DNA from 4 places in the Cryobacterium sp. Hh7 genome. Region 2 is predicted to be linked to each of the others. Evidence: riboswitches for the same ligand, from Rfam matches in the RefSeq annotation. Region 2 holds a riboswitch; each other region holds the start of a gene.
The links. A riboswitch is a leader RNA that binds a small molecule or an ion and turns the genes downstream of it on or off. The one in region 2 is predicted to bind thiamine pyrophosphate.
Positions count from the first base shown of each region.

Region 1: linked by a shared signal. The riboswitch ahead of E3T43_RS09230 (YkoF family thiamine/hydroxymethylpyrimidine-binding protein) and the one ahead of E3T43_RS02550 (bifunctional hydroxymethylpyrimidine kinase/phosphomethylpyrimidine kinase) in region 2 are both predicted to bind thiamine pyrophosphate.
Region 3: linked by a shared signal. The riboswitch ahead of thiC (phosphomethylpyrimidine synthase ThiC) and the one ahead of E3T43_RS02550 (bifunctional hydroxymethylpyrimidine kinase/phosphomethylpyrimidine kinase) in region 2 are both predicted to bind thiamine pyrophosphate.
Region 4: linked by a shared signal. The riboswitch ahead of E3T43_RS01965 (ECF transporter S component) and the one ahead of E3T43_RS02550 (bifunctional hydroxymethylpyrimidine kinase/phosphomethylpyrimidine kinase) in region 2 are both predicted to bind thiamine pyrophosphate.

Region 1 covers NZ_SOHG01000026.1:43,333-48,640, forward strand. The annotation lists gene E3T43_RS09220 (ABC transporter ATP-binding protein) at 1-1,120, opposite strand, end outside; gene E3T43_RS09225 (ECF transporter S component) at 1,113-1,712, opposite strand; gene E3T43_RS09230 (YkoF family thiamine/hydroxymethylpyrimidine-binding protein) at 1,735-2,373, opposite strand; TPP riboswitch at 2,391-2,501, opposite strand; gene E3T43_RS09235 (PadR family transcriptional regulator) at 2,575-2,919, shown strand; gene E3T43_RS09240 (hypothetical protein) at 2,916-3,683, shown strand; gene E3T43_RS09245 (hypothetical protein) at 3,846-4,271, opposite strand; gene E3T43_RS09250 (YbdD/YjiX family protein) at 4,361-4,591, opposite strand; gene E3T43_RS09255 (carbon starvation CstA family protein) at 4,588-5,308, opposite strand, start outside.
Region 2 covers NZ_SOHG01000012.1:236,883-242,190, reverse strand. The annotation lists gene E3T43_RS02555 (dihydrolipoamide acetyltransferase family protein) at 1-1,005, shown strand, start outside; TPP riboswitch at 1,078-1,177, shown strand; gene E3T43_RS02550 (bifunctional hydroxymethylpyrimidine kinase/phosphomethylpyrimidine kinase) at 1,160-2,701, shown strand; gene thiE (thiamine phosphate synthase) at 2,736-3,380, opposite strand; gene thiO (glycine oxidase ThiO) at 3,442-4,695, shown strand; gene thiS (sulfur carrier protein ThiS) at 4,692-4,961, shown strand; gene E3T43_RS02530 (thiazole synthase) at 4,964-5,308, shown strand, end outside.
Region 3 covers NZ_SOHG01000026.1:5,442-10,749, forward strand. The annotation lists gene thiC (phosphomethylpyrimidine synthase ThiC) at 75-1,730, opposite strand; TPP riboswitch at 1,724-1,831, opposite strand; gene E3T43_RS09070 (response regulator transcription factor family protein) at 1,997-2,965, opposite strand; gene hxlB (6-phospho-3-hexuloisomerase) at 3,079-3,663, shown strand; gene hxlA (3-hexulose-6-phosphate synthase) at 3,725-4,348, shown strand; gene E3T43_RS09085 (FAD-binding oxidoreductase) at 4,593-5,308, shown strand, end outside.
Region 4 covers NZ_SOHG01000012.1:121,577-126,884, forward strand. The annotation lists gene E3T43_RS18625 (cache domain-containing protein) at 1-659, opposite strand, end outside; gene E3T43_RS01950 (FadR/GntR family transcriptional regulator) at 656-1,462, opposite strand; gene dinB (DNA polymerase IV) at 1,689-2,903, shown strand; gene E3T43_RS01960 (hypothetical protein) at 2,930-3,256, shown strand; TPP riboswitch at 3,594-3,703, shown strand; gene E3T43_RS01965 (ECF transporter S component) at 3,737-4,375, shown strand; gene E3T43_RS01970 (ABC transporter ATP-binding protein) at 4,384-5,308, shown strand, end outside.

The DNA of each region.
Region 1 (5,308 bases), on a different contig from region 2:
AGATCATGCCGGGTCGGGCGCCGGTCACGGTGCCGACCGATGGCCGGTGCAATCCCGCCAAGGTCAGCAGCAACGAGGTTTTGCCCGTTCCATTGCCGCCGAGCAAGGCCACGATTTCGCCGCCCCGCAGATCGAGGCTGACGCCGGCGAGAACCGGTGTGGCGGTCCCGTTCGGCGCGCCAACCCCGCGATCAATGACCACATCCGTGGCGGTCAGAACGATCCGGCCGAAGTCCTGCCGTCGCCCTAAGGCTCCGGCCGGCTCGCCGAGTGACCGGAGGCCGGCGCGCACGCCCGGTTCGCCGAGCCCGCCGGCGCACCCGGTCACGGCGAGCAATTCGGTTTCGAGCGGAAGCCAGCATCCGTTTTGATTGAGCGAGCGCCCATGCTGGGCGAGCACGTCGACCGTGGGGCCATCGGCAATGACGGTTCCGGCCTCGCCGAGCACGAGTGCGCGTGGCGGCAGCCCGGCGATTCCCGCCGTGCCCGTGAACTCGTCGATGCGGTGTTCGACCAGCACGACGGCCGGCCGGTAGGTGTCGACGGCCGAACGGATGGCGCGGCGCACGGCGCCCAGGCCCGCCGCGTCGAGCATCGAGGTGGGTTCGTCCAGCAGGAGCACGGCCGGTTCGGCGATGAGGGTGGCGGCGAGGGCCACGCGCTGGCCTTCGCCGCCGGACAGCTGCCCGGTCGACCGGTGTCGCAGCATCCGTGCCTGAACAGCGTCAAGCGCGCGATCGATGCGCGCCGAGATAAGTGCCGGGTCGACACCGCGGTTTTCGAGCGGCAGGGCAAGCTCCTGTTCGACGTCGGGCAGGCAGACCGAAGATGCGGGGTCCTGCGCGACCACGCCGACGAGCCGGGACAGCTCGACGACGGAGGTTTCGATGCTGAGCGTCCCTCCCATGCGCACACTGCCGCCGAGCGAGGCTACGACCGAATGCGGAATGACGCCGGTGATGGTCTGCAACAGGGTGGATTTGCCCGAACCGGAGGCGCCGAACACGATGAGCTGCTCGCCCGGCGCGAGGCGCACCGACACGTCGCTGAGCACGGCCTCGGGCCGACGCGGGAATCGCACCGACACGTCCTGCAGTGTCAGGATGTCGGTCTCAGGCACGGGCGAGGCGATCGCGGCCGATCGCGAAATTGTCGACGACGCCGGTTTTGTCGAGGGCATCGACGATGAGTTTGGCCAGCAGCCCGCCGAGAATCACGCCGGAGATCAGCTGAATCGCGAGGCGCAGCAGAAAGATCTCCTGGCCGTACCAGCCGGAGCGAAATGCCGAGTAGAAGAACACCAGCCCGGCGCCGAGCAGCCCCGAAAGTGCGTAGGTCAGCCAGCTGTAGTTGCGGTAGCGAGTGAGGGCGAACGGAATCTCGCTGCCGGCGCCTTGAATGGCGGCGGCGACGAAGAGCAGCGGCCCGACCATGGAGCCCAGAAAGACGACCTCGATCACCGACGCGATAACCTCCGCAAAGATGCCGGCGAACGGCCGTCGCACGATGGCGATCGCGATCGGGGCGACGAGCAGCCAGGAGCCGAGCAGAAAGTGCTGCGCGAGGTCGCCGGCCGGACCCATCGCGATCGACAGGGCGGTCCAGGCCTGCACGAATATCCAGTACAGAAAGCCGAACACGACACCGAGCACGACGACAAGCACGAGGTCTTTGAGGCTCCAGTGCCTTTTCTCGGCGGATGCTGTGGGCATGGCTGTTTCCTTCTGGTCGGCGTCAGGACGCATGGGAGTTCAGGCTCGGGCTGTTGAGGGACAGGATCGCGTGCGTCGCCACGTGCTGCACCGTTCGGCCGGCCACGATCCAGCCGGCGGCGATGACCTGCAGCACGAGGGCGAGGTCGCCCTCGAGCCGGGTGACGAAGTGCTCGCTGTGTACCGTGAGCCCGGAGGCCTTGGCGCTCTCGATCGCGGCGTAGATGTCGCGCATGTGATCGGCGGAAGCAGAACCGGTGCCGTCATCCAGTGGATACAGTGCCCATTCTGCGACGGCGTGTACGCCGGTGGGCGTGAGGTTCACGACCTCGGCGAACAGCCCGCCGGTGGGCGGCAGCGTGCAGGTGACTTCGCCGGGGCATCCTCGGGAGAATTGCACGGTTGCCGTGACGTGGGCTCCGCTGCGGCTCGCGCCGGCGACGACCTGGCTGACGTAGCGCAGCAGGTCGGGTTCGGCGCCGGACAGGTAGGTGCTGACGACGCCGGTTTGAAGTGCGATCCCGGTCGAATCTGCCTGCTGGAGTGCGTCGAGAATGACGGCGGCGTAGTCGTCGCGCATGACGGCGAGGGTGAGGCGCGCGCCAATGCCGAATTCCGCCGGTGTGGCTGTGAAGGGGGTTTCTGGAATGATCGTGCCCATTTCTTTCGTGGGGGCACGGGAAAGACGAGTCAGCCTCCCTGCGCTGGCATGATCCAGATCAGGTTCGACGGTCGAAGCCTCTGCAGCTTCCTCTCAGCCCGATTAATCGGACTCCCGTGTTGATACAACGAAAGTATGGCATGCCCGTGGCTGCCTGATCCTCGAGTAGACAGTCTGGCTAACTAGTGAGACTATGTAGTCATGCAACCGAAAACCTGGCCAGCCGAGTGGATGCGCGCCGCCCTTGGCCTCTGCGTGCTCCGCACGCTGGCGCCCGGCCCGACCTACGGCTACGCGATCGCATCGGCGCTCGAATCCGCCGGCTTCGGCGCCATCAAGGGTGGCACGCTCTATCCGCTGCTCACGCGCTTCGAAGCCGCCGGCTGGATCGCCGCCGAATGGCGACCGGGCGCCGGGGGACCTGGCCGCAAGTACTTCTCGCTCACCGACGACGGACGGCAGGAGCTCGAAGACCAAGCCGCCCACTGGCAACTCTTCTCCACCACCGTGCACGACCATCTGCAGAAAGGGCCGGCCGAATCATGATGACCAGCAACCCGCGCGATCCCGACAACGGAAGCACCGACATCCGCTCTAAAGTGACCGACGACGCCACCTGGTTCGACGAGTTCACCATCGAACTGCGGCTGCTCGGCGTGCGCGGCGACGCAATCGGAGATGCGCTGGCCAGCGCTCGGGAGTTTCGCGCCGATTCCGGCACGAGCGCCCTGGAGTGCTTCGGCAGCCCCAAGCGCTACGCGGCCGAGCTGGGCCTGCCGACCATCCCGCTGCGCCGAGTGAACCGTGGGGGTTTGCTGGCCGGTCTCGGAGCGTTCGGACTCTTCGGCTTCCTGCTTTCCGCCCTCCCGCTCGTGCATGGTACGGCGGTGAAGATCGACCTGAAAACACTCGCGGTGTTCGTTGCCGCAGTCGTCGTGATCGTGCTCGTGCCGACATTTCTCAAGGCGCTCGCACGCCTGCGCTTGCGCGCCTGGATGGTCGTGGTCGCGGCGCTATTGGGTCTCGGCACCTCTCTTGGCCTCGGGCTGTGGAGCAGCTCGAGAGTGCTCTATACCGTGCCCGCCCTGCCAATCGTGATCGTCTCCGCGCTGCTCGTGCTCGTTCCGGCGATCTGGAGTCAGGCGAGCCATTCCCTGAGTGACGACGCGATTGTCGACCCGGGCGGGTCGCCCGAATTCCGGCCGTCGTTCTCGACGCGCCTGTTCCTCGGCGTGGTCACCTGGTCGATGGTGGCTGCGTCGATCGTGGTCTGGCTGTTCGTGCTGTTCGGCGAGCCGCTCGAGCGCTAATCGGCCGTGGCCACGGCTCTCGCCCTCGAACCGTGAGTTTGACCCCGGCGCGGCCGCCGAGCCGTGAGTTTGACCCCGATTCCGGCGCGGTTTGGGGTCGAAACTCACGGCTCGACGTCAGAAACTCACGGGTCGGCGAAAAAAAATGGGCAAAGTACGAGCTCAGGGATACCCGACAAACCAGAGCAGCACGATCGCGACCGGCTGCAGCGCGATCGACCCGGCCAGCAGGGTGCGCCGCAGCGGCTTCGACCGGGCGATCGCTGGGTCGCCGAGCAGCGGAGGGAGCGGCAGCAGCAGCCGAAACAGGCTCTGCTGCGGCAAAATCACGGCCACCAGGTAAAGCCCGTAGCTCGCCGAGTACGCCACGATTTCCGGTCGAGGCGGATGCAGCGCCCGCCGCGACAACCACCACCCAAACCCCGCCGCGAGCAGCAGAACCAGCACAATTCCGACCACGCCGAGGTACTCAAACGCCATCAGAAACCACGGCGTGAGCGGCACAAGCTCGACCCGGCCGACGAAGCCGGTCCACCACGACAACTCTGCAGCCGCGAAATAGCCCAGATCAGCAGCACGATCCTCCACGGCGGCAGCCGGTCGAGGCGGGGGCGGAGCGCGCTCAGTCGCTGCGCCCCGCCCCGCCGCCGTTCGTCTTCGCCGCAGACTATCCGCCTCTAGCAGCAGCGTCCCTGCGGGTTCGCATCCTGACGGTCGGTCTGGTCGCGCCAGAATTCCCGCTCTGTCATGAGCGGATGCGGCGCGCGGCCCACGCCCGCAGCATCCGTTTCGCAGACGCTCGCGTGGTGCGCCACATATTTCTCGTAGGCATCCTCGCCGAGGATCCCCTTGAAGAACCAGACCACCCCGCGGGCGCCCTTGCGGACGCCCGCCAGCAGGGTCATCAGTGACCCTTGATTTTGATCTTCTTGTGCACCGGCAGGGCATCCCACTCGGCCTGCAGCACCTTCTCGGGCGGGGTCATGATGAATCCAGCCGGGGCGTAGGTCTGCGACTGCACGGCGTCATCTTCACTCGTCGCACTGGAGTTCTTGCGGTACGCGTTCCAAGTGGCCTGAAGAGCCGTGAGAATCACGATGATCGCGAGCACCACGAACACGATCGACAGCACGCCCTGCACCATCGTGTTGCGCACGACAGCTTCCATGGCTTCGACGCTCGGTGCGGTGCCAAAGCTCGTCTCGCCAGCGGCGAGGGCCTCGGAGAATGCGCGGTTCTGCGCGAAGTAACCGATGCCCGGGGTGGTCGAGAAGATCTTCAGGAACGACGCCGAAATCGTGACGACGGCAGCGAATCCGAGCGGAAGCGCCACGACCCAGAGGTATCTGAACAGTCCACGCTTGGCGACGATGGCCATGCACACGGCCAGCGCGATCGCCGCAAGCAGCTGGTTGGCGATTCCGAACAGCGGGAACAGCGTGTTGATGCCGCCGAGCGGATCGGTCACCCCCATCAGCAGCACCGCACCCCAGGCGGCGACCATGATGGCCGTGGCGGCCCAGGCGCCGGAACGCCAGGAGGTGTTCTTGAACTTCGGGAAGAAGTTGCCGAGGCTGTCCTGCAGCATGAAGCGGGCGACCCGGGTGCCGGCATCCACTGCGGTG
Region 2 (5,308 bases):
CCCGTCGCTGTTGCGCTGGCCGAGCGCCCCGCCGAGGTGGCGGCATCCGTTTCTGCGGCCATCGATTCGTCCAGCACGGTCGACCCGATCCGCCGCTCCCCCGTCGTGTCTCCGATCGTGCGCCGGCTGGCGCGCGAGAACGGGTTCGACGCGAGCACGCTGGCCGGGAGCGGGCACGACGGTCTGGTGCTGCGCAGCGACGTCGAGGAACACATTCGCGCGCTCACCGCTCCGGCCGTGGCTGTCGATGTGGCAGCCGATGTGGCTGCCGATGTCGACGTTGCGACGCCGCCCAGCGCTGTCGACGCGGCGAGTGCGGATATTCGCATTCCCATCACCGGCCTGCGCAAAGTCGTGTCGCAGCGGCTGACCACGTCGCGTCGGGAGATTCCCGAGGCGACGATCTGGCTCGACGTCGACGCGACCGCCCTGTTCGCCGCGCGGGACCAGCTGCTCGCGGCGACGGGTGAGCGGTTCAGCGTGACGGCGCTCATCGCGCGCTTCGTGGTGGCCGGGCTGCGCCGGTATCCGGTGCTCAATTCCTCGGTCGACACCGCGAGCCAGGAGATTCTCCAGTACGGAGCCATCAACCTCGGCATTGCGGCGCAGACGTCACGCGGGCTGATGGTTCCCGTCATCCACCGTGCCCACGCGATGAGTACGCGACAGCTGCGCGATGCCCTCGCCGCGCTGGTGGCGCAATCGCCCGACGGCACCTTCTCGCCGAGCGCGCTGACCGGGGGAACCTTCACCCTCAACAACTTCGGATCGCTCGGCGTCGACGGTTCGGCCGCGATTATCAACCATCCCGAAGCGGCCATTCTCGGCATTGGGCGCATGATCGAGCGGCCGTGGGTGGTCGAACACGCACTCGCGGTTCGTACCGTCGTAGAACTCTCCATGGTGTTCGACCATCGGGTCTGCGACGGCGGAACCGCCGCCGGGTTTCTCACCTATGTGGCCGGCTGCATTGAAAACCCGGTGAGCCTGCTCGCCGACCTGTGAGCTCGGGGCGTGTCCTGAACGCCCACGATTCTGGCATCGGTAACTGAGTGATGTTTGTTGGCGTATAGGCTGCTGAGTGACACGGGGTGCTCCGCACAATGCGCGAGCTGAGATGAATACCCGTTGAACCTGTCTAGTTAGCACTAGCGAAGGAATGTCACGGATGACTGATCAGACCTCTAATATCACGCCGCGCACCACGCCTCGGATTCTCAGTATCGCCGGCACCGACCCGACCGGCGGTGCCGGCATCCACGCCGATTTGAAAAGCATCGCGGCCAACGGCGGGTACGGCATGGCAGTAGTAACAGCTCTGGTCGCGCAGAACACACGCGGGGTGCGCTCGGTGCACACCCCGCCGGTCGCGTTTCTGCGCCAGCAATTGAACGCCGTGAGCGATGACGTGACCATCGATGCCGTGAAGATCGGTATGCTCGCCGAAATCGACGTGATTCACGAGGTGCGTTCCTGGCTCCATGCCCACCGTCCTCCGCTCGTCGTGCTCGACCCGGTGATGGTGGCAACGAGTGGTCACCGGCTGCTCGAACCCCAAGCGGAGCAGGCTCTGCGTGATCTGATCCCCCTCGCCGATCTCGTAACACCCAACGTTCCCGAGCTGGCCGTTCTGCTCGCAGAACCCACAGCGGCAAACTGGGCTGCGGCCATCGAGCAGGGCAAACGACTATCAGCCCGCACCGGGGTCACCGTGTTGGTGAAGGGGGGTCATTTCGACGAAGCCCTCTGCCCTGACGCCCTGGTCAACACCCACGGGCTGCTGGCACAGAGCGTTGTCGAGTTTGCTTCGCCGCGCATCGCCACCAAGAATACCCACGGCACTGGATGCTCGCTCTCCTCGGCAATGGCCACGGTACAGGCGCGAACCGGGGACTGGGCTGCGTCTCTGGCCGAGGTCAAAGACTGGCTTCAGGATGCTCTGATCCATGCCGACGACCTCGAGGTCGGTCAGGGCCATGGCCCGATCCATCACTTTCATCGGCTGTTCGCAGGCGCGTCGGCCGAGTCGGCCACACCAGCTGATTCGGTGAAGTTCAGTGCGACACTGTGGCGCGATGTCGAGCTGATTCGCACGCAGATCTTCGATCTGCCGTTCATTATGGATCTCGGTACTGGGGTTCTGGCCGAGCGAGATTTTGCGTATTACCTCGCTCAGGACGCGCTCTACCTCGCCACTTACTCGCGCGTTCTTGCGCGCGCCAGTGAGATCGCGCCGAGCATGCACGCACAGCGATTTCTGGCCGATTCGGCACGACGGTGCCGCGACGTTGAGTTGGAATTGCACAGAAACTGGCTGGGGCAACGGGACGTGTCGTCCGAGGCCGGCCCGGTAACGGCTGGCTACCTGGATCACTTGCTCGGGCTCGCTGAGGGCGGAAACTATGCGGTGCTTCTGGCGGCGCTGTTGCCCTGTTTTTGGCTCTATGCGGATGTTGGTGAGCGGCTGCACACCGACTTTCTGGCGCGCACCGAGACAGCAGTACATCCATATGCCGCGTGGCTCCAGACCTATGCCGATGAAGAATTCGCCGCGGCCACGAGGGAAGTCATCGCGCTCACCGACGCCGCTGCGGCCACGGCCTCTGACGCGCAACGCTCGGCGATGCGCCAGGCGTTTGCCACCTCGTCACGGTTCGAGCTCGACTTCTTCGACGCCCCTCGGCACTCTGTGTTGGCCTGAGATGACCACGCCAAACTCGGTACTGTGTGCGGTATCAGCCCAGCGCGGGCAGGCTGGCCAGAAGTCGCTGCGCGGCATCCGTCGGGTCGTTGGCGTCGGTGATCGCGCGCACCACAACCACTCGAGTCGCGCCAGCATCGACGACCTGGTTGATGTTGCCGAGGTCGATGCCGCCGATGGCAAACCATGGCAGCTCGCTGTCGGTGGCTGCGCTGCGGGCGGCCGCGTAACGCAGAAGCTGCGTTCCGACCGCCGCTCGACCGGGTTTTGTCGGTGTGGCCCAGACTGGGCCGACGCAAAAATAGTTGAGATCGTTCGCGGCCAGGGCTGCATCCACGTGTTCGGTGCTGTGTGTGGACAGGCCGATCACGGCGGCCGGGCCGAGCAGGGTGCGAGCGGAGGCCACCGGCAGGTCTGTCTGGCCTACATGAAATACCGGAGCGCCCGCCAGGCTGGCAATATCCGCCCGATCGTTGACGGCCCAGAGTCGTGCGTGCTGGTCGGCAACCGAGCGCAGAATTTGGAGATATTCGAGCTCCTCGGCGGCGTCGATATTTTTGTCGCGAAGCTGAATAATGTCGACCCCACCAGCGAACGCCGCCGCCACGAAGTCAGCGAAATCGCCACGATCCTTCCGGGCATCGGTGCAGAGATACAGCCGGGCTTTTGTCTGGTCCATGCGACCAACCCTATGGGCCAAGTTCGAGCGTCCCTGCCAGCGCAGAGGAACGGTGCGCACCATGAATGAACGAGTCGTGAACCGCACGGTCGACGTCGCCGTGATCGGCGGTGGCATTATCGGGCTCGGCATTGCCTGGGCTGTTGCGCACTCCGGCCGCACGGTGGTCGTCATCGATCCGGACCCCGCCGGCGGCGCAACGTACGCTGCGGCCGGAATGCTCGCGGCGGTGAGCGAATTGCACTACCAAGAAGAGGTGTTGCTCGAGCTCATGCTCGCCTCCTCGGCGCTGTATCCGGCGTTCATCGAATCACTGGGGCCCGATCATCACCTCACCGGGTATCAGAGAACTCACACCATGACTGTTGGCGCTGATTCGGCCGACCGGCAAGCGCTGGCCGACCTGCGCGGGGTGCAGCTCGCCAACGGGCTAGCCGTCGACCCGCTGACCATTCGCGCGGCGCGCGTGCTTGAACCGCTGCTGAGCCCTCACGTTTCCGGTGCCTTCATGGTGGAGCAGGATCATCAGGTCGACCCGCGCCGGCTCGCCGAGCGCATCCAACTCGCACTTGCCACGCTGGCGAAAAGCGGCCGGTGGGGCCACGACGCCCTGATCCGGGTGAATGCCATGGGGCTACTGCACGACGATTCCGCGGATGCCTCATCTCGCGTCACCGGTGTCGCCCTGGCTGATGGCGGAACGGTCAGTGCCGCCGAAGTAGTTGTGGCCAATGGCCTCGCTGCGGCCGGGTTGAACGGGCTACCAGAGCGACTGACCCTGCCACTTCGACCGGTTTACGGCGATATTCTGCGACTTCGGGTGCCGGCGCACCTTCGGCCGTTGCTCACCTGCACGCTCCGCGGGCTGGTGCACGGCGTGCCGGTCTATCTGGTTCCACGATCGGACGGAACGGTCGTGATCGGAGCCACCCAACGCGAAGACGGCTCCACTGCGGTGTCGGCTGGTGGCGTCTATCAACTATTGCGTGACGCCCAGGTGTTGCTGCCGGCGGTCAGTGAGCTCGAGCTGATCGAAGTAACCGCTCGCGTTCGTCCAGGAACGCCCGATAACGCGCCACTGCTTGGCCGGGTCTCGCGAACCGGTGGGGCAACACCAGGCAACGACATCCCCGGGCTTATCATCGCCACCGGATTTTTCCGCCACGGCGTACTGCTCACCCCGGTAGCTGCCCAATACTGTCTTCAGCTCATCGAGGGAAGTGCCGACCAGCGGTGGGAGCGCTTTCGGCCGCACCGTTTCTCTCCAACCCGACCGTCAGCATCCGTTTCCCTACAAGGAGTTGTCAGCTCGTGACCGAATCCAGGCCCATCGATATACCCGCCAGCGCGATCACCGTCAACGGCACAGAACGACTTGTTCGGCGCGGCAGCACCGTGACCGACCTGGTCGCCGAGATCACCGGTCGCCACATCGCAGCGGATGGCCGTGCGACCGACAACCAACGTCTCGGCGTGGCAGTTGCACGCAACCGTGAAGTCGTTCCACGCAGCCAATGGTCGGGCACCGTGCTCACGGCCGGCGATGACATTGAACTTGTCACCGCAGTTCAGGGAGGTTGACCGTGGAAACCGAACAACTCACAATCACTGACAGCCTGGTGATCGACGGCGTGCAGTTGAATTCACGTCTAATTATGGGTACCGGCGGCGCACCGAGCCTCGAGGGGCTCGGCGCGGCCCTTCACGCCTCCGGAACCGAGCTCACCACCGTCGCAATGCGGCGTCACAGCGTGACGACGGCCGGATCGCTGTTCGATCTTCTGGTCGATCGCTCTATTCGGGTACTGCCCAATACCGCTGGCTGCTTTACCGCGCGCGAAGCCGTCTTGACCGCGCAGCTGGCGCGGGAAGCCCTCGAGACGGACTGGATCAAACTCGAGGTCATCGCCGATGAGCACACCCTCCTT
Region 3 (5,308 bases), on a different contig from region 2:
AATGGCCTAACCAGCGGATGCCGGGGCGACCGTGGGAGTGTCGGTGGGCATCCGCTCGCCGGAAAGAACCGTCATTAGAGCACCCGCAGCGGTAGATAGACCGAGCTGCCCAGACGGGTGAACTCGGCCGACTTCTCGGCCATTCCCGCCTCGATGGCCTCGAGACTGGTGAGGCCGTTCTCTTCGGCGTACACCCGAACATCCGCTGAAATACGCATGGAACAGAACTTGGGACCGCACATGCTGCAGAAGTGGGCGGCCTTGGCGGGGCCGGCCGGCAGCGTCTCGTCGTGAAAGCTCTGCGCGGTGTCCGGGTCGAGCGAGAGCGCGAACTGGTCGGTCCAACGAAATTCGAACCGGGCCCGACTGAGGGCGTCGTCGCGTTCCTGGGCGCGCGGATGCTGTTTGGCCAGGTCGGCGGAGTGCGCGGCGATCTTGTAGGTGATCACGCCGGTTTTCACGTCGTCGCGGTTGGGCAGGCCGAGGTGTTCCTTGGGCGTGACGTAGCAGAGCATGGCGGTGCCGGCCTGGGCGATGATGGCCGCGCCGATCGCGCTCGTGATGTGGTCGTAGGCCGGTGCGATATCGGTGGCGAGCGGGCCGAGCGTGTAGAACGGGGCCTCCTCGCAGAGTTCCTCTTCGAGCGCCACGTTTTCGACGATCTTGTGCATCGGAACGTGGCCGGGGCCCTCGATCATCACCTGCACTCCGTAGGACTTCGCGACCTTCGTCAGCTCACCGAGGGTGCGCAGCTCCGCGAACTGGGCCTCGTCGTTGGCGTCGGCGATCGAGCCGGGGCGCAGGCCGTCGCCGAGCGAGAAGGTCACGTCGTAGCGGCGCAGAATCTCGCACAGCTCCACGAAGTGGGTGTAGAGAAAGCTCTCCTGGTGGTGCGCGAGGCACCAGGCGGCCATGATCGAGCCGCCGCGCGAGACGATTCCGGTCACCCGGTTGGCGGTCAGCGGCACGTAGCGCAGCAGCACGCCGGCGTGCACGGTCATGTAGTCGACGCCCTGCTCGCACTGCTCGATCACGGTGTCGCGGTAGATCTCCCAGGTGAGCAGCGACGGGTCGCCGTTGACCTTTTCAACGGCCTGGTAGAGCGGAACGGTGCCCACCGGAATGGGCGAGTTGCGCATGATCCACTCTCGAGTGAGGTGAATGTCCTTGCCGGTGGAGAGATCCATCAGGGTGTCGGCGCCCCAGCGGGCCGCCCAGACCATCTTCTCGACCTCTTCGGCGATCGACGAGGTCACCGCCGAGTTGCCGATGTTCGCGTTGATCTTCACGGTGAAGGCCTTGCCGATAATCATCGGCTCGCTCTCCGGATGCTTGTGGTTGGCCGGAATGACGGCCCGGCCTCGCGCCACCTCGTCGCGGACGAGCTCGACCGAGACGCCCTCGCGTGCGGCGATGTAGGCCATCTCCGGCGTGACAATGCCGGCGCGGGCCCAGACCAGCTGGGTGGCAGCGCCATCGACGGGCAGCGGATGCTCCCACCCGGCCCGAGTCTGCGGCAGCCCCTTCTCGAGATCGATTGTGGCCGTCTCGTCGGTGTACGGGCCGGACGTGTCGTACAGGTCGAAGTGTTCGCCGTTGCTGAGGTTCACCCTGCGAACGGGAACTTCGAGCCCGGGCCAGTCCTTTACCGGTTCGTAGCGTTTGCTGCTGCCCTGGATCGGGCCCGTTGTGACGGTTTCGGACATAGTTGTGTCGTCAATTGTGCGCATGTTCTCGAACTTCCTACGCCGGCATTACCCGGACAGGTTCAACGGTCGACGGCCCTGGCCGTCCTCTCAGCTCGCTGGTGCGCGCTCCCGTGGTTGGTGTGTCTTCTGACTCCTTCACCCTAGCGCTGGTTGCGCGCTCGGGTCCTACCGGGGTCGCGGTCACCGCGCCCGTTGGGGGTCATCGCGCCGGGCATCGCTGGCGCGATGACCGGGAGCTGGCGCCCGAGCCTGCGGCGGGCCAGGCATAGCTGGCGCTGGGCATCCGCTTAGCGAGCGAGTGCGGCCAGCTCGGCGCGGGTCGAGGCGCCGACCTTGCGCAGCAGGTTGGCCACGTGAAACTTCACTGTGTTCTCGCTGATGGTCAGGGCCTGTGCGATGGCCTTGTTGCGCGCCCCAGAGGCGACGAGTTCGAGCACGCCGCGTTCGCGTGGGCTGAGGCCCCAGGCCGCGGCGGCGGTGACGGATGCCGTGGGCGCGTCGAGCGGCAGCGACACGGCCATCTCGGAGCCCCAGCCGGCGGTGGCCTCGACGTTAAGGGTGCCGCTGAGCGCGACGACGCGGGCGGCAAGCTGGCGCACGCTCGGAACCTCGGCATCGAGGTTGCCCGGACCGTCGTCCCGAATGTGGATGAGCAGGTTACTTCCGTCGCAGTCCCACTGCACGCGCACCCGCGCGACCCCGGCCTGTTCGACGAGGGCGAGTACGGCGCCGCGCACAATGGCGCGGGCTTCGTGGGCGACCTCGCCGGGCAATGCCCGACCGTTCACCGGCGGCTCGATGAACTGCACGTCGAGGTCGCCGAAGCGCACGAGCGGTCGCAGGTCGTTCCTGAGGCGTTCGAAGGCGCGGGCGACGGGTTCCTCGGTGAGACTGCGATCGAGGTCGCTCACCGCGCGCAGGGCGACCATCGCGGCGGCGGCGAGTTCGGTGGCCTTCTGTCGGGCGGCGGTGTCACTCGTGCTGCCGGAGCGCAGGACAGCGAGCAGGGATTCCAGCGTGGTGGCGTGTGCGTCCGTGAGGTCGGCGATGAGTTTGGAGCGTTCGGCGGCTGCGCTGCGCGCTGTTTGAACCGGGGAGTTTGCGGGGAGCGTCGAGCGTTTTGCGGTCGTGGCGGATGACGCGGCCGGTTCGGCAGCTCCGGTAGCAGCATCAGACCGGAGGGCGGCGGCCGTGCTGCGGGCAGCGGCTTCAGTGGCGGTGGCGCGCACGCCGGGGTTAGATGGAGCGGAAGTCATGCCCCCAGCCTACCCGGGCCATCCTCGGAGCCCACCCAGAGCCATCCGTTTGGGTAGGAAAACCGCTCGTTTGGCGGGCAGCATTCCCACTCGAAGGAGTGGACCATTGAATCATGACCGAAACGACAACCACCCCACTGGCAGCGGATGCCCTCGGCCTCATTTTCGCCGAGAACGGCCGCGTCGTCGAGGCGCTGCGATCGGCATCCGCTTCAGTACTGGATGAGGCAGCAACCCTGCTCGCCGCGGCGCCCCGGGTGTTTGTGCTCGGTGCTGGCCGCTCCGGGCTGGCACTGAAGATGACCGCGATGCGACTCATGCACCTCGGCCTCGACGTGCACGTGGTGGGCGAGGTGACCAGCCCGGCGATTGTGTCGGGCGACGTGCTGCTGGTGGCGAGCGGATCCGGTACGACGGGCGCCATTGTGCGTGCCGCCGAGACGGCTCACGGCGTGGGGGCGAGCATTCTTGCGCTGACCACGGCGCCCGAGTCGCCGCTCGGGCGGCTCGCCGCGGTGACCGTGGTCATTCCCGCGGCTGCCAAGCAGGACCACGCCGGGCAGGTGTCGGCCCAGTATTCGGGCGGCCTGTTCGAGCAGTCGGTGTTGTTCGTCGGCGACGCCCTGTTTCACACGCTCTGGAAGGCGAGCGGTTCCACGGCCGAACAGCTCTGGCCGCGTCACGCCAACCTCGAGTAATACCGACCGGGCCCGGGCCCGGTCGCAAGAAACACGTACCCCAACAGAAAGAAGAACCCCCATGAAGCTTCAGGTAGCTATGGACGTACTGACCACCGAAGCGGCGCTCACGCTGGCTGCTCAGGTTGCACCGCACGTCGACATCATCGAGCTCGGCACCCCGCTGATCAAGGCAGAAGGCCTGCGCGCCGTCACCGCGATCAAGAACGCGCACCCCGACAAGATCGTCTTTGCCGACCTCAAGACGATGGATGCCGGCGAGCTCGAAGCCGACATCGCCTTCGCCGCCGGTGCAGACCTCGTCACCGTGCTCGGCACGGCCGGGGACAGCACCATTATCGGAGCCGTCGCCGCCGCGACCAAGCACGGCAAGGGCATCGTCGTTGACCTCATCGGCGTTGCCGACAAGGTCACCCGCGCCCGCGAGGTCACCGCGCTCGGTGCCCAGTTCGTCGAGATGCACGCTGGACTCGACGAGCAGGCCGAGCCCGGCTTCTCGCTCGCCACACTGCTCAACCAGGGCGAGACCGCCAAGGTTCCGTTCTCCCTTGCCGGCGGCGTGAACCTGTCGACCATCTCTTCGGTGCAGCGCGCCGGGGCAACGGTCGCCGTTGCCGGCGGAGCAATCTACGGCGCCGAAGACCCGGCCGCAGCTGCTGCCGCCCTTCGCGCCGCGATTATCTAGCCCAAGCGCTTGATCTGGTGCCGTCCCGCTTCTGCGGGCGGCACTTTTGCGTTAAGCGGATGTCCCTGCCCGGGTGACGAGAAATCCGACCGGGCCCGGGCCCGGTCAACGGGGGCACTCCTGCACGCATGGGCCCACATGCCGCGCCCCGGCCTGTCGGTGGGCGCAGCTAGGCTGGTGGCGCCCAGACTAGTCGGCGGCATCGTCGCCGCGAGAGGACGCCACCCATGACCAGCAGCCACGCATGAGCAGCACCATTTTCGACCGGGCCCGGCCAGCGGCATCCGTTGTTAAAGCCTCGCTCACGGGAACACGCCAGGGCTCGTTTTGGCTCGAGGAGCTTGAGCCGCGTACCGGCTATCCAGCGCTCACCGGCGACCTGCGCTGCAACCTCGCGATCGTTGGCGGCGGCTACCTCGGACTGTGGAGTGCGGTGCTGGCCAAGCAGCAAAACCCTGATGCGAGGGTGCTTTTGTTGGAGGCGCGCACGGTCGGCTGGGCGGCATCCGGTCGCAATGGCGGCTTCTGCGAGGCGAGCCTGACCCACGGTGACGACAACGGGCGCAGTCGCTGGCCGAAAGAGATCGACCGACTGACCGAACTGGGCAACGAGAACCTCGACGAGATCGAACGAGCGGTGGCTGACCTCGGCATCGACTGCGATTTTGAACGCACTGGATCCATCGACCTCGCCATCGAAGAGCATCAGATTGAGTGGCTGCGCGAAGAGACGATCGGCGAAAACGTGGTGTTTCTCGACGAGTCCGCAGTGCGGGCCGAGGTCGCGTCACCGACCTACCTCGCCGGCGTCTGGCACCGGGGCAGCACCGCCCTCGTGCATCCGGGCAAGCTCGCTGCCGAACTGGCGCGCGTGGCGACCGACCTTGGAGTGGAGATCTTCGAGCACTCGCTCGTGCAGAGCGTGGACACGGCCCGACGTCGGCCGGCCCAGGGCGCCCG
Region 4 (5,308 bases), 120 kb from region 2:
CGCAGCAGAGCGCCGGTGGCGAGGTGGGCGTCGGTCGAGACGACGACCCGCGCGCTGGCGTTGATGAGCGTCACCGGCACACCGCCGACGCCGAGGCGCGGCACGAGTTTGCGCTCGAGCTGATCCACCGACAGGTCGATTCCGACCACACCGATCAGCTCGGTCCCGCCGCGGTAGACCGGCAGGGTCAACGTGAGGGTGTATTCATCGGTGCACAGATAGTCCACGTAGGGCCCGGTCACGTGGCGGCGCCGGGTCTGGGCGGGAACGCGCCACCATTCCAACGCCGTGTAGTCGCGAAAACTCTCGTCGCGGGGGTCTTCAACCGTTTCCAGATGACGGATGCCGCTGGCCGGCAGCGCAGACCCCGCCGGGTTCTGCCCGCCCAGCCACCAGGCCAGGTGCCAGCCCAGGAAGCTCGGCGCGGAGACGAAACCGGCCCCGATCACCATCCCATCGGCGTCGGCGAATTCCCTTCGCACCAGGGTCTCGATCAGGGGATCGAGTGTGGTTCGGCCGCACTCGGGCTGGCTGGCGCAGTCTTCGACCTGCGCGGCCCAGCCCTCGAGGCGTGCGAACACCGGGTCGAAGACGGCCGCTATCCAGGACACGCTGGCGAAGCCATGCGCCTCGTTGTGAACGAGCGGCTCGAACGTCATGAGCGGGTGTCCTCGCGCTCAGGTGTCGTTGTTCTGGCTTGCATCGGTGACACGCTTTCCTGTTCCAGAATGGACTTGGCCTCGATCAGCCACTCGATGGAGTCGGTGATCTGGTTCACGGTGAGCTGCCTGGCTCGAGCGCCGTTCTCGGCGACGAGGGCGGCGACCGTCTCCCGTTGCACCGCACGACAGCGTTCCCGCCGAAGTGGTTCGCTCAGGCTGAGCCAGAGCAGGGAGCCGAATTCGGCCTGCAAACGCAGTTCTTCGCGCACAAGCCGGGCGGACTGGCTCAGCGCGGCCACCTCGAGACGGAACGTACCGTGGCCGCGGCGCGCGGCATCCGCTGTGAGGGCATCGGAGCGATCGAGAATGCGCTCGAGGTTGTCGATATCGGCTGCACTGGCGCGGTCGGCGGCGAGTTCAGCGGCCAGACCGGCGATCGCGGAATAGTGCACGCCGAGGTCGCGCACCTGAACCCGCGACCAGGCCAGCAGCCGTTCGTCCTGAAGGTCGTTCGCGCCGCGCCCGGCGAACGTGACGAAACTGCCGCCGTCGCGGCCGCGCTTGGTGTGCACGAGCTTATTCCGACGCAGAATCTCGAGTGCTTCCCTGGCGGTGACCGTGGCGACGCCGAGCTGCCTGGCCAGCTCGGCCTCGCTCGGCAGACGCTCGCCATCGTGCAGCACCCCGAGCACGATGGCGTCGGTGAGACGCTGCAAGACCAGTTCGGCCCGGCCGGCACCGTCGAGCGGCGCGAAAATAGCCGCACGGGTTCCCGATCCGGCACGGATGGACTGCGGCATGGGCTGCTCGTTTCAGGTTGTGACACGACCGTAACATCAACCCAGCGCGGGCCGCGGACCCCGGGTTCGCGAGAACATCTCCGGCAGATCGAGAAGCGGATGCCGCCCGCCCGCGAGATCACGCGGCAGCCGCGTCAGCTGAAGAGAAACGGCCGGAGTTGTGCACGGGGGATGACTCTGTGTCGGCCGGTAGTGGAGAGGCGGGGGATCGGGTTAGGGTTTTTCGGTGGGTAGACAGGACGGCAGTGGGCGGCAGGTGTCGGCGGGCGACGTCGACGACCGTTCGGCGACCGTGCTGCACGTCGACCTCGACGCGTTCTTCGTGTCGGTCGAGTTGCTGTCGCACCCCGAATTCGTCAACCTGCCCGTGATCGTCGGCCACCGCGGCGGCCGGTCGGTCGTCACTGCGGCCAACTACATCGCCCGCAAATACGGCGTGAACTCGGCTATGCCGATGGCGCTCGCGCTGCGGCAATGCCCGAATGCAATCGTGCTCGAGCCGCACATAGGGCTCTATCGGGACTTTTCCAGCCGGGTCATGAGCATTTTCGATGACGTGACCCCGCTGGTGGAACGGCTCGGCATCGACGAGGCCTTCCTCGACGTGGCCGGCGCAACCAACCTGTTTGGCTCACCGGCCGTGATCGGCGAACTCATTCGCGCCCGGGTGTTCGCCGAGACCGGGCTGGTCTGCTCGGTGGGCGCGGCCTCTACCAAGTTCGTCGCCAAACTTGCCTCCGGCCTGGCCAAACCGAACGGACTGCTCGTCGTTCCCGCCGAGGATACGGTCGAGTTTCTGCATCCGCTGCCCGTCGCGGCGCTGTGGGGCGTCGGGGCCGCCACCGAGCAGGCGCTGAGCAGACTCGGCCTGAAATTGATCGGCGACATCGCACACACGCCGCTGGACGTACTGCGCACAGCGCTGGGGGAGGCATCCGGTCAGAAACTGTTCGAGCTGTCCTGGGGTCGTGATCCGCGCGCGGTGACGCTCGAGCGGGAGGAGAAGAGCATCGGCCACGAGGTGACCTTTGAACACGATGTGACGGATATCGACCGGTTACGCAGCGAATTGCTGCGGCAGTGTGACCTCGTTGCCGTGCGGCTGCGGCGGGGCGATCTCGTGGCCAGGCGGGTCGCCCTCAAGCTGCGCTACACCGACTTCAGTACGGTGACCCGGTCGCGCACCCTCGCCGAACCCAGCAATGTGGGCCGGCGCATCTACGAGGAAGCGGTGGCGGCGTTCGACCTGCTGGCGGCCTCCGGCATTCGGGTGCGTCTGATCGGGGTGCGTGCGGAGCAGCTCGGCACGGCATCGGGATCGGTCGGACTCTGGGACCCGGACGAAGACTGGCGGGGCGCGGAGCTGGCCGTGGACACCGTGACCGAACGATTCGGAGCGGGAACCGTGCGCCCGGCCTCGCACTTCACACCTCGCCCCTGAAGTCTCAGTCACGCTAACCTGATGGCATGACCAGCCTCCCGGAAAAACTCGCAGAAACGTTCCGTTCCGCCGGTGTGAAGTCGGCGTACGGTGACCCTGTACAGATCGATGGCGTCACCCTGGTACCCGTCGCGCTCGCCTATTACGGCTTTGGCGGCGGTGATGCCGGTGAGGGCGGGGCCGGGTCCGGCGGGGGAGGAGGCGGCGTTTCGCTGCCGATCGGCGCGTACGTCAAGTCGGGCGGTACAGCCCGGTTCGAGCCGAACGTCATCGCCCTGCTCGCCGTCGGTGTGCCGTTCCTCATCGTCGCCGGCCGCGCCTTGGCCCGGGTGATCCGAGCCCTAAAGAAGTAGTCGCTTTCTGCACGGGGCCCGGGCCCGGAAACCGGGCCCATGATAGATCATGGGCCCACGGAGCTAAGGTGGGCCCGGGCGAGTGTGGCGCAACCGCCGCGCGGCGCGCGGACGGCGCGGGCGACGCGCGAAGCGTCGCCGCGCCCAGCGCGGCACTCTTGGGCGCAGCCAGGCCGGAAAGTGCCAGGGGCCGCTCACCGGCAGACCCTGCGCAATTCGCCGCCGCCGTAGAACGAACCGGCGCATGAGCAGCAGGTACAGGGCCGCCAAAACGAGCAGAATGCCGATGCTCATGTCGTGATCCCCATGTCGTCAGTCTAAGCGGGGCACTATACTTGACCACGATCACGGGAGTCCGGTAAACCGGGCTGAGAGGAAGCTGACCAAGCTTCGACCGTCGAACCTGATCTGGATCATGCCAGCGCAGGGAGGCTTCTCAATCCCGTGCCCTGTATTCACCTACGGAAAGGGCACGAAACAGTGCACGCTACAACGAGTTCACTCAAGCAATCCGCTCCGGCGGGAGCCACGAAGCGCAACTTTCGCTGGCGCGTCGTCGACATCGTCGTTGCCAGCGTCATCGGCGTCGCGAGCGGTGTCATCTTCCTCGTCTGGAATCAGGCGAGCAACCCCCTGAGCGGTCTACTTTCGCCGCTGCTGCCGGGCCTATCGGCTCTCCTGGGCGGAGGCTGGCTGTTCGCTGGCGTGCTCGGCGGTCTCATCATTCGCAAACCCGGGGCCGCGCTGTACACGGAGCTCCTTGCCGCCGTCGTTTCCACGCTGATCGGCAACCAATGGGGACCACTGACTCTGGTGTCTGGCCTGGTGCAGGGTCTTGGCGCCGAGCTTGTCTTCGCTCTGTTCCTCTACACGAACTATCGTCTCTACGTCGTGTTGTTGGCGGGCGCTGGGGCCGGACTTGCCATGGCCATCAACGACCTGGTGCTGTGGTATCCCGGTTCAGCGAGCGCATTCGCGACGATTTATATCGTGAGCGCGATTATTTCGGGCGTCGTTATCGCCGGGCTCCTGTCCTGGTTCGCTGCGCGCGGCCTGGCTCGCACGGGCGCGCTCAACCGCTTCGCGGCGGGTCGCATCGCCGGTCGAACCGCGATCTAGGCGAGCGGATGCTGGTGGGCGCGACGCGGGGAGGCGCATCCGTCGACGCCCGCGACTGGGGTTGGCGCCATTCCGGTCGGCGGCGCTGGGCGGTGAGCGAGCTGTCCCTCCGCATCGAGCCTGGCGAGCGGATTCTCCTGCTCGGTGCATCCGGTTCGGGAAAATCGACGCTGCTGCACGCGCTGGCTGGCGTGCTCGGCGGCGACGAAGAGGGCGAGCAACGCGGTACTCTGCGCGTGAACGGCACCGAGCCTGGCAACGCCAGGGGTCAGGTCGGCCTGGTCCTCCAGGACCCCGACTCGCAGGTAATTCTCGCTCGCGTCGGCGATGATGTCGCCTTCGGTTGCGAAAATATCGGCGTGCCGCGCGAGGAAATTTGGCGGCGCGTACAGGATGCCCTCGAGATGGTCGGCCTCGACGTCCCCGTTGACCACCCGACGTCCGCCTTGTCGGGCGGCCAAAAACAGCGTCTTGCTCTCGCCGGAGTGTTGGCCATGCAGCCGGGTCTGCTGCTCCTCGACGAGCCGACGGCAAATCTCGATCCGGTCGGCGTGCGGGAGGTGCGCGAGTCCGTCGCCCGCGTTCTGGCACACACTGACTCGACGTTCATCGTTATTGAACATCGGGTTGAGATCTGGAAGGACCTCGTCGACCGGGTGATCGTTCTGGGTGCCGACGGGGGAGTCCTGGCCGACGGATCCCCGAGCGACGTTCTCCTCGCGCAGGGAGTTGCACTGACCGCCTCCGGCGTCTGGGTACCCGGTGTGCCACACACGCTTCCCGTAAGGCCTCCGCGAGAGACCGGTCAGCCAACGCTCTTGTCGACCAGTTCTCTCGCGATTGCGCGCACTCGGGATTGTGTGGTTGCCGAAAATATCGACCTTGAGGTGCCGGAGGCCTGTGCTCTGCTCATCACCGGACCCAACGGAGCCG